DNA from 3 places in the Streptomyces sp. NPDC050988 genome. Region 2 is predicted to be linked to each of the others. Evidence: predicted binding sites of a transcription regulator. Region 2 holds the regulator's gene; each other region holds the start of a gene.
The links. Region 2 encodes HrcA, which represses chaperone genes, less so after heat shock. Its sites were predicted from a motif close to TTNGCACTCNGNNNNNCNGAGTGCNAA; they were not measured.
Positions count from the first base shown of each region.

Region 1: a site for HrcA is predicted at 2,082-2,108, ahead of groL (chaperonin GroEL). Genes of this name have one in related genera too.
Region 3: a site for HrcA is predicted at 2,176-2,202, ahead of groES (co-chaperone GroES). Genes of this name have one in related genera too.

Region 1 covers NZ_JBITFQ010000040.1:47,810-51,050, forward strand. Annotated here, with positions in the region: gene ACIBEI_RS44735 (phospholipase D-like domain-containing protein) at 1-167, shown strand, start outside; gene groL (chaperonin GroEL) at 328-1,956, opposite strand; gene ACIBEI_RS44745 (cold-shock protein) at 2,302-2,508, opposite strand; gene ACIBEI_RS44750 (ubiquitin-like small modifier protein 1) at 2,964-3,239, opposite strand.
Region 2 covers NZ_JBITFQ010000057.1:839-4,079, forward strand. Annotated here, with positions in the region: gene ACIBEI_RS49050 (DUF3097 domain-containing protein) at 1-104, opposite strand, end outside; gene ACIBEI_RS49055 (MBL fold metallo-hydrolase) at 195-971, opposite strand; gene hrcA (heat-inducible transcriptional repressor HrcA) at 1,222-2,238, shown strand; gene dnaJ (molecular chaperone DnaJ) at 2,239-3,241, shown strand, end outside.
Region 3 covers NZ_JBITFQ010000021.1:40,098-43,338, forward strand. Annotated here, with positions in the region: gene groL (chaperonin GroEL) at 1-1,583, opposite strand, end outside; gene groES (co-chaperone GroES) at 1,723-2,031, opposite strand; gene ACIBEI_RS33465 (polysaccharide deacetylase family protein) at 2,486-3,241, opposite strand, start outside.

The DNA of each region.
Region 1 (3,241 bases), on a different contig from region 2:
CCGACCGGCTCGTTCCCACCCGGATGAACGTGGTGACCGGCGGGGGCCAGGGCGGCCCGGCCGTGGCCCTGGCCGCGAACGGCCGTCTGGCGCTGACGTACTCGGACGACTACGACGGCAACGGTCACAACGAGATGCGCCTGCGGGACGCGTTCAAGAACGCCTGATCACGCCCCGTCGGCGGAACGCCGGCGGAAACGCCCGAGGGCGGCACCCCTGGAATGGGGTGCCGCCCTCGTTCGCGTGATGCGAAGTACTGCGTGATGCGAAGTACTGCGAACTGCGACGTACTGCGAACTACCGAGCCTTGGCTGCTTGCGCAGGGGCTCAGAAGTCCATGTCACCGCCCGGCATGCCGCCACCGGCGCCGGCGCCGGCACTGGCCTTCTCCGGCTTGTCGGCGATGACGGCCTCGGTGGTGAGGAACAGCGCGGCGATGGACGCGGCGTTCTGCAGGGCAGAGCGCGTGACCTTCGCCGGGTCGATGATGCCTTCGGCGATCATGTCGACGTACTCACCGGTGGCGGCGTTGAGGCCGTGGCCGACGGGAAGGTTGCGCACCTTCTCGACGATGACGCCACCCTCGAGGCCACCGTTGACGGCGATCTGCTTGAGCGGGGCCTCCAGGGCGAGCTTCACGGCGTTGGCGCCGGTCGCCTCGTCACCCTCCAGGTCCAGCTTCTCGAAGACCGAGGAGGCCTGGAGCAGGGCCACGCCACCACCGGCGACGATGCCCTCCTCGACGGCCGCCTTCGCGTTGCGAACGGCGTCCTCGATGCGGTGCTTGCGCTCCTTGAGCTCGACCTCGGTGGCGGCACCGGCCTTGATGACGGCCACGCCGCCGGCCAGCTTCGCCAGGCGCTCCTGGAGCTTCTCGCGGTCGTAGTCCGAGTCGGAGTTCTCGATCTCGGCACGGATCTGGTTGACGCGACCGGCAACCTGGTCCGCCGAACCCGAGCCGTCCACGATCGTCGTCTCGTCCTTGGTGATGACGATCTTGCGAGCGCGGCCGAGCAGCTCAAGGCCCGTGTTCTCGAGCTTGAGGCCGACCTCCTCGGAGATGACCTCGCCGCCCGTGAGGATGGCGATGTCGTTCAGCATCGCCTTGCGGCGGTCACCGAAGCCCGGAGCCTTGACGGCGACGGACTTGAAGGTGCCACGGATCTTGTTGACGACCAGGGTCGACAGGGCCTCGCCCTCGACGTCCTCGGCGATGATCAGCAGCGGCTTGCCCGACTGCATGACCTTCTCCAGGAGCGGGAGCAGGTCCTTGACGTTGGCGATCTTCGAGTTGGCGATCAGGATGTAGGGGTCGTCGAGGACGGCCTCCATACGCTCCATGTCCGTGGCGAAGTACGCCGAGATGTAGCCCTTGTCGAAGCGCATACCCTCGGTGAGCTCGAGCTCCAGACCGAAGGTCTGGGACTCCTCGACCGTGATGACGCCTTCCTTGCCGACCTTGTCCATCGCCTCGGCGATGAGCTCGCCGATCTGGGTGTCGGCGGCGGAGATGGAGGCCGTCGAAGCGATCTGCTCCTTGGTCTCGACATCCTTGGCCTGCTCAAGGAGGGCACCGGAGACGGCCTCGACGGCCTTCTCGATACCGCGCTTGAGAGCCATCGGGTTGGCGCCGGCGGCGACGTTGCGAAGGCCCTCGCGGACCAGCGCCTGCGCCAGAACGGTCGCGGTGGTCGTACCGTCACCGGCGACGTCGTCCGTCTTCTTGGCGACTTCCTTGACCAGCTCAGCGCCGATCTTCTCGTACGGGTCCTCGAGCTCGATCTCCTTGGCGATGGAAACACCATCGTTGGTGATCGTGGGGGCGCCCCACTTCTTCTCGAGGACGACGTTGCGACCCTTGGGACCAAGGGTGACCTTGACGGCGTCGGCGAGCTGGTTCATCCCGCGCTCGAGACCGCGCCGTGCCTCCTCGTCGAACGCGATGATCTTGGCCATGTGAAGTGGTCCTCCCGGACTGGGGTGGAATCTCCAGGACCGCGCCCGCGCCCGCGACGGACGGCCTGCCGACCTCGTGGTTCCTTGCCCCACCCGGCCTGCGGGCCTCACCGACCCGGTCCTCGTTATCACTCTCACCTTCAGAGTGCTAACGCCAATGATTAGCACTCGACCCATGCGAGTGCAAGCGGCTCCGGATGATCCGCAGGTGGGAGCTGGTGGGAGCAGGCGGGAAGAGAGCGCACGGACGGCGCGGACGGGGTGCGGGCATGCCGAAGGGCCCGCACCCGGTGGGGTACGAGCCCTTCGGAAGAAGAACGTCGCTGCAGTAAGTCGGCGCGTGCTTCAGCCGGTCGCCAGTCGGACCATGTCCGCCTGCGGCCCCTTCTGGCCTTGCGAGATCTCAAAATCGACCCGCTGACCCTCTTCCAGGGTGCGGTAGCCGTCCATCTGAATCGCGCTGTAGTGGACGAAAACATCCGCACCACCGTCGACCGCGATGAAGCCGTACCCCTTCTCCGCGTTGAACCATTTGACGGTGCCCTGAGCCATGCCTAACTCCCCTATTACTGGCCCTTGCACAGACCCGCACTTCGCGGATCCGGGTCAGACCTCACCCCCCAACGGTTGGGGGTGTGCGCCGGAACGCGTCGACCGCGGCTGAATGTATCCGTCCAACTGCCGTCTGCAACAGGTCAATCCGACGAGAATTCCGGGCACGACCGATCGGGAATATGTGAAGAATTCACGAAGATTCAGGGCAAGTCGGGCCCCATGAATGCCATAAAAGGCTCAAAAAGGTGGGGCACTTTGGCTACTTCTTGTCGGGCTTCGGGCGGGATCTCAATGCGCCCGGCGTGCGGATCGAAGCAGGTTCCCCAACTGTACCGCGCTCAACCATACAGAATTGCCCCCTCCGCTTCTCTCACGGAGGGGGCAATTCGATGAACTCTCGGTGACGGCAGTTACCGAAGGTAATTATCAGCCCTCGGCACGGCTCCCGACGGTCAGCCGCCGGCGACGGCGGGAATGATCGACACCCCGGCCCCGTCCGGCGTCGCCGTCTCCAGCCCCTGCTCGAAGCGGACGTCGTCGTCGTTCACGTACACGTTGACGAACCGGCGCAACTGCCCCTGGTCGTCCAGGACCCGGGCGGCGATCCCGGTGTGGTTCTTCTCCAGATCGGCGATGACCTCACCAAGAGTCGCCCCCTCAGCGACAACCTCGGCCTGGCCGCCCGTGTAGGTACGCAGGATGGTGGGGATACGAACGTTGACGCTCATGG
Region 2 (3,241 bases):
CCGGTCCCGGGCTCCTCGACCACGAGCCCCGGTTCCGCCGCCACCTCGGGCACGGGCTTGGGCTTCTTCCACGGAGGGGTCAGGTCCGCTGAGTACTGGCGCATTCGGATGACGATAGGAGAAGGTCCCCGCCCGGCGCACCGAGCCCCCCTGCGACACGCCGACGAGCCTCCCGCGACAGGCCCACGGGCTCCCTACGAAACGCCGAAACGCCGTGCCAGCACGTCCCGTTGGGCCCGTACGAACCCGGCGTCGACCGCCGCCCCGTGGCCGGGCACGTACACCGCGTCCTCGCCCCCGAGGGCCAGCAGCCGGTCCAGGGCCGCGGGCCAGCGGGTGGGGACGGCGTCGGGGCCCGCCTGGGGTTCGCCGGACTCCTCGACGAGGTCACCGCAGAAGACGATCTCCGGAGAGCCCGTCCCGGCGCCGTCGGTGCCGCCGGTGCCGCCGGGGGCTCCAGGGCTTCCGGGGACGAGAACCGCCAGGTCGTGGCCGGTGTGGCAGGGGCCCACGTTCGCCAGCAGGACCTGCACTCCGCCGCCCAGGTCGAGCGTCCACTCGCCGGAGACGAGATGGCGGGGGCGGACGAGGAGGTCCGCCGCCTCGGCCGCCTCGCCCGGATCGGCGCCGTTGCGCTCGGCGTCGGCACGCAACTCGTCCCGTCCGTCGACCAGCACCCGCTCTAGACCCACCGCCCCGAAGACCTCGACCCCCGCGAACGCCGCCGCGCCGAAGACATGATCGAAGTGCGGGTGGGTGAGCGCGAGATGGGTGACCCGCCCGCCCCCGAGCAACCGCCGCGCCTCCGTACGCAGCCGCGCGCCCTCCCGCAGCCCCGACCCCGCGTCGATCATGAGCGCCGCACCCTCGCCCACCACGAGCCCCACCGTGCAGTCCCACACCGGAAGCCGGCACCGCCCCACCCGCGGACCCAGTTCCTCCCACCCGGCCTCTTCCCAAGTCACCCTCATACGCCGACGCTAGCTCCATGCCCCGTGAAGTGCGCGGACAGTAGTCGGGACAGAGCGGGACAGCCCCGTACACGTCGTCGTGACATCGCAGGGCCACCCTTGCCCGCGTCGTACCTACCGGCCGTACACTTGGGCCGGGGATGCTGGCACTCGTGCGCGCTGAGTGCCAGGCAAGGCGATCGAAGATGATCGAGGACCGCATCGAAGACCGCACGAAGACCGCGGGGAAGACCAGCTGGAGGTGTGCGCGATGCTCAGTGAACGCAGGCTCGAAGTGTTGCGCGCCATCGTCCAGGACTACGTGGGCACCGAGGAGCCGGTCGGTTCCAAGGCGCTCACGGAGCGCCACCGGCTGGGCGTCTCCCCGGCGACCGTCCGCAACGACATGGCCGTGCTCGAGGACGAGGGCTACATCGCCCAGCCGCACACCAGCGCGGGCCGTATCCCCACGGACAAGGGCTACCGCCTCTTCGTCGACAGACTCGCGGGCGTCAAGCCGATGACCGCGCCGGAGCGGCGGGCGATCCACAGCTTCCTCGACAACGCCGTCGATCTCGACGACGTCGTGGGGCGGACCGTCCGGCTCCTCGCGCAGCTCACCCGGCAGGTCGCAGTCGTGCAGTACCCGTCCCTGACCCGGTCGACCGTGCGTCATGTGGAGCTGTTGTCGCTGGCCCCGGCCCGCGTCATGCTCGTACTGATCACGGACACCGGCCGGGTCGAGCAGCGCATGGTGGACTGCCCGGCGCCCTTCGGGGAGTCCTCTGTGGCGGATCTACGCGCGCGGCTCAACAGCCGGATCGCGGGCCGCCGTTTCGCGGACGTCCCGCAGCTGGTGCAGGATCTCCCCGACGCTTTCGAGTCGGACGACCGGGGCACGGTCGCGACGGTGCTCTCCACCCTCATGGAGACCCTCGTCGAGGAGACCGAGGAGCGGCTGATGATCGGCGGCACCGCCAATCTGACCCGCTTCGGACATGACTTTCCCCTCACCATCCGTCCTGTGCTGGAGGCACTTGAGGAGCAGGTCGTTCTCCTCAAACTCCTTGGTGAGGTCAATGATTCGGGCATGGCCGTACGGATCGGTCACGAGAACGCCCATGAGGGACTCAACTCCACGTCCGTCGTCTCGGTCGGCTACGGTTCGGGCGTCGAGGCAGTAGCAAAACTTGGCGTCGTCGGCCCGACGCGCATGGATTACCCCGGAACGATGGGAGCGGTACGAGCGGTGGCACGGTACGTAGGACAGATCCTGGCGGAGTCGTAGGTGGCCACGGACTACTACGCCGTACTCGGCGTGCGCCGCGACGCGTCCCAGGACGAGATCAAGAAGGCATTCCGGCGGCTCGCTCGCGAGCTGCATCCGGACGTCAATCCCGATCCGAAGACGCAAGAGCGCTTCAAGGAGATCAACGCCGCTTACGAGGTGTTGTCGGACCCGCAGAAGAAGCAGGTCTACGACCTCGGCGGTGACCCGCTGTCCCAGGCGGGCGGCCAGGGCGCGGGCGGCTTCGGCGCCGGCGGGTTCGGGAACTTCTCGGACATCATGGACGCCTTCTTCGGTACGGCGTCGCAGCGGGGCCCGCGGTCGCGTACGCGGCGCGGCCAGGACGCGATGATCCGGCTGGAGATCGACCTCGACGAGGCGGCCTTCGGCACGACGAAGGACATCCAGGTCGACACGGCCGTCGTCTGTACGACGTGCAGTGGTGAGGGTGCCGCGCCCGGCACCTCCGCGCAGACCTGTGACATGTGCCGCGGGCGCGGTGAGGTGTCCCAGGTCACGCGGTCCTTCCTGGGCCAGGTCATGACGTCCCGGCCGTGTCCGCAGTGCCAGGGGTTCGGGACGGTCGTTCCGACGCCGTGCCCCGAGTGCGCCGGCGACGGACGGGTCCGCTCGCGTCGGACCCTGACCGTGAAGATTCCCGCCGGTGTCGACAACGGCACGCGGATCCAGCTCGCGGGCGAGGGCGAGGTCGGGCCCGGTGGTGGTCCCGCCGGTGACCTCTACGTCGAGATCCACGAGGTCGCGCACTCCACCTTCCAGCGGCGCGGTGACGATCTGCACTGCACGGTCACCATCCCGATGACCGCGGCCTCTCTCGGCACCAAGGTGCCGCTGGAGACGCTCGACGGGATGGAAGAGGTCGACATCCGTCCCGGCACGCAGTCGGGGCAGTCGATTCCGTTGCACGGGCGCGGTATCACGCACCTTCGCGGTGGCGGGCGTGGTGATCTCATCGTGCATGTCGAGGTCATGACGCCGAGCA
Region 3 (3,241 bases), on a different contig from region 2:
TCCTCGGCCGGCTTCTCGACGACCAGGGTCTCGGTCGTGAGGAGCAGGGAGGCGATGGAGGCGGCGTTCTCCAGGGCGGAGCGGGTGACCTTGACCGGGTCGATGACGCCCTGCTTGACCAGGTCGCCGTACTCGCCGGTCGCGGCGTTGAAGCCCTGGCCCTTGTCGAGCTCGGCGACCTTGGAGGTGATGACGTAACCCTCCAGGCCGGCGTTCTCGGCGATCCAGCGCAGCGGCTCGACAGCGGCCCTGCGGACGACGGCGACACCGGTGGCCTCGTCGCCGGTCTTGCCGAGGTTGCCCTCCAGGACCTTCACGGCGTGGACGAGCGCGGAGCCACCACCGGAGACGATGCCCTCCTCGACCGCGGCGCGGGTCGCGGAGATGGCGTCCTCCAGACGGTGCTTCTTCTCCTTGAGCTCCACCTCGGTGGCGGCGCCGACCTTGATGACGCACACGCCGCCGGCCAGCTTCGCGAGGCGCTCCTGGAGCTTCTCGCGGTCCCAGTCGGAGTCCGTGGCCTCGATCTCGGCCTTGATCTGGTTGATGCGACCGGCGACGTCGTCGGACTTGCCGCCGCCGTCGACGATGGTGGTGTCGTCCTTGGTGATGGTCACGCGGCGGGCGGTGCCCAGCACGTCCAGGCCGACCTGGTCGAGCTTGAGGCCGACCTCCTCGGCGATGACGGTGGCACCGGTCAGACCGGCCATGTCACCGAGCATCGCCTTGCGGCGGTCACCGAAGCCGGGGGCCTTCACGGCGACGGCGTTGAACGTGCCGCGGATCTTGTTCACGACCAGGGTCGACAGGGCCTCGCCCTCGACGTCCTCGGCGATGATCAGCAGCGGCTTGGAGGAGTTGGTCTGGATGACCTTCTCCAGCAGCGGCAGCATGTCCTGGATGGAGGAGATCTTGCCCTGGTGGATCAGGATGTACGGGTCGTCCAGGACGGCTTCCATGCGCTCCTGGTCCGTCACGAAGTACGGCGACAGGTAGCCCTTGTCGAAGGCCATGCCCTCGGTGAAGTCCAGCTCCAGACCGAAGGTGTTGGACTCCTCGACGGTGATGACACCGTCCTTGCCGACCTTGTCCATCGCCTCGGCGATGAGCTCGCCGACCTGGCTGTCCTGGGCGGACAGACCGGCGACGGCGGCGATGTCGGACTTCTCGTCGATCGGGCGCGCGGTCGCGAGGAGCTCCTCGGAGACCGCGGCGACGGCCGCGTCGATGCCCTTCTTCAGGAGGGCGGGGGACGCGCCGGCGGCGACGTTCTTCAGGCCCTCGCGGACGAGCGCCTGGGCCAGCACGGTGGCGGTGGTCGTACCGTCACCCGCGATGTCGTTGGTCTTGGTCGCCACCTCCTTCACCAGCTGGGCGCCGAGGTTCTCGTACGGGTCGTCGATCTCGACCTCGCGGGCGATCGTGACACCGTCGTTGGTGATGGTGGGTGCGCCGAACTTCTTGTCGATGACGACGTTGCGGCCCTTGGGGCCGATCGTCACCTTGACCGTGTCGGCAAGCTTGTTGACGCCGCGCTCGAGGGCGCGACGGGCGTCCTCGTCGAACTTCAGGATCTTCGCCATGGGAGCGGTTCAGCCCTCTCGGAAAACGTGGGTGAAACGAACTGCGCCCCCGACGCCCGGCTTCATAAGGTCGCGGGGGCCAGGGGCGCAGTTCACTGCAATGCTGGTAATGCCGGGAATGCTGGTGGTGCCGGGTGAATTACTTCTCGACGATCGCGAGCACGTCGCGAGCCGAGAGGACGAGGTACTCCTCGCCGTTGTACTTCACCTCGGTGCCGCCGTACTTGCTGTACAGCACGACATCGCCGGTCTTGACGTCGAGCGGAAGACGCTCGCCGTTCTCGAAGCGGCCCGGGCCCACGGCCAGGACGACGCCCTCCTGGGGCTTCTCCTTGGCGGTGTCCGGGATGACCAGGCCAGAGGCCGTGGTCTGCTCGGCGTCGAGCGGCTGGACCACAATGCGGTCCTCAAGCGGCTTGATGGCAACCTTGGAGCTGGTGGTCGTCACGATCCGACCTCCCCCTTCGGAGATCTCACGGGGTTAACTGTCTGAGGTGGCGACCAGGTGGATCCGTCGTCGCGGGTGCCGGACCTGCCCGTCGCTATTGGCACTCTCCTGCGGTGAGTGCCAGACCTGAGACTATGACTGCGATTAGCACTCGGTCAAGCGGAGTGCCAATTGCCTCCGGCGGTCAGGGGATGTCCGGCGCCCGGTGCCACGGGTGAACGCCCTGGGGGCTGCCGCCCCCAGACCCCCGCTGATCGGCCTGAACGGCCTCGTCCTCAAACGCCGGACGGGCTGAGATGTGCCTGGACTGGGCTGTAGAGGTTCGGCCCGGCCGCGCAATCTTTCGCCCGGCCGCGCAATCTTTTAGCCCCTCCGGCGTTTGAGGAGCGGGGGTTCGGGGGCTGGCCCCCGAGTAGTGACGGGAATGGGTAGGGGCGGCGGGGGCGATAAATCGCTAGAGGTAGTCCTCCAGGCGGGCGACCGTGAAACCCTGGGCCTGGACTCGGTTCAGGATCTTGGTCGTTGTCCGAGTGAGACTCGTACCGTTCCGGCCCTCCGGGCAGTGAAGGATGTCACCCGGGCGGAGCCGGTCGGCGTCGCGCCAGAGGACGACGGCGGCCAGCCCGCAGTCGGCGGCGGCCCGCACAGTGTCGGAGTTGTAGTCGCCGTAGGGCGGCCGGAAGAGGCGAGGCCGGATACCGAACCGCTGCTTGAGCTTCTCCTGCTGGCCGCAGATCTCGGCACGCTGCCCGGCGTACGGAAGACCCGGCAGGTACGGGTGGTCGAGCGTGTGGTTCTGCACGCTCGCGCCGACCGCGCGGAGCCGGCCGAAGTGGGCGTACCCCGGCCCGACCACACTGTCCGTGAGGAACATCGTGACCGGCAGCCGCAGTTCACGGACCATGTCGACGAACCCCGGGTCCTTCTCGGCGCCGTCGTCGAAGGTCAGGAAGACGACCCGGTCGCGGGTGGGGACGCGGTCGACGACGGGCGGCAGCCCCGGCCCCGCCGTGCGGGCGGAGGGCCGCCGGTCGGGCGGTTTCGGCGCCGGGGCGAGCGGGGCGGTCAGGCCCCAGCGGCGGTACGGGTCCTCGGTCGGGCCGTACGTGCGTACCTTCTGCGCGGCCTTCTTGCCCAGCCGCTCGATGGGGTCCACGGACTGGGCGCAGCCGGCCAGGCAGACCAGCCCCGCGAGCAGCACCGCGGCGGC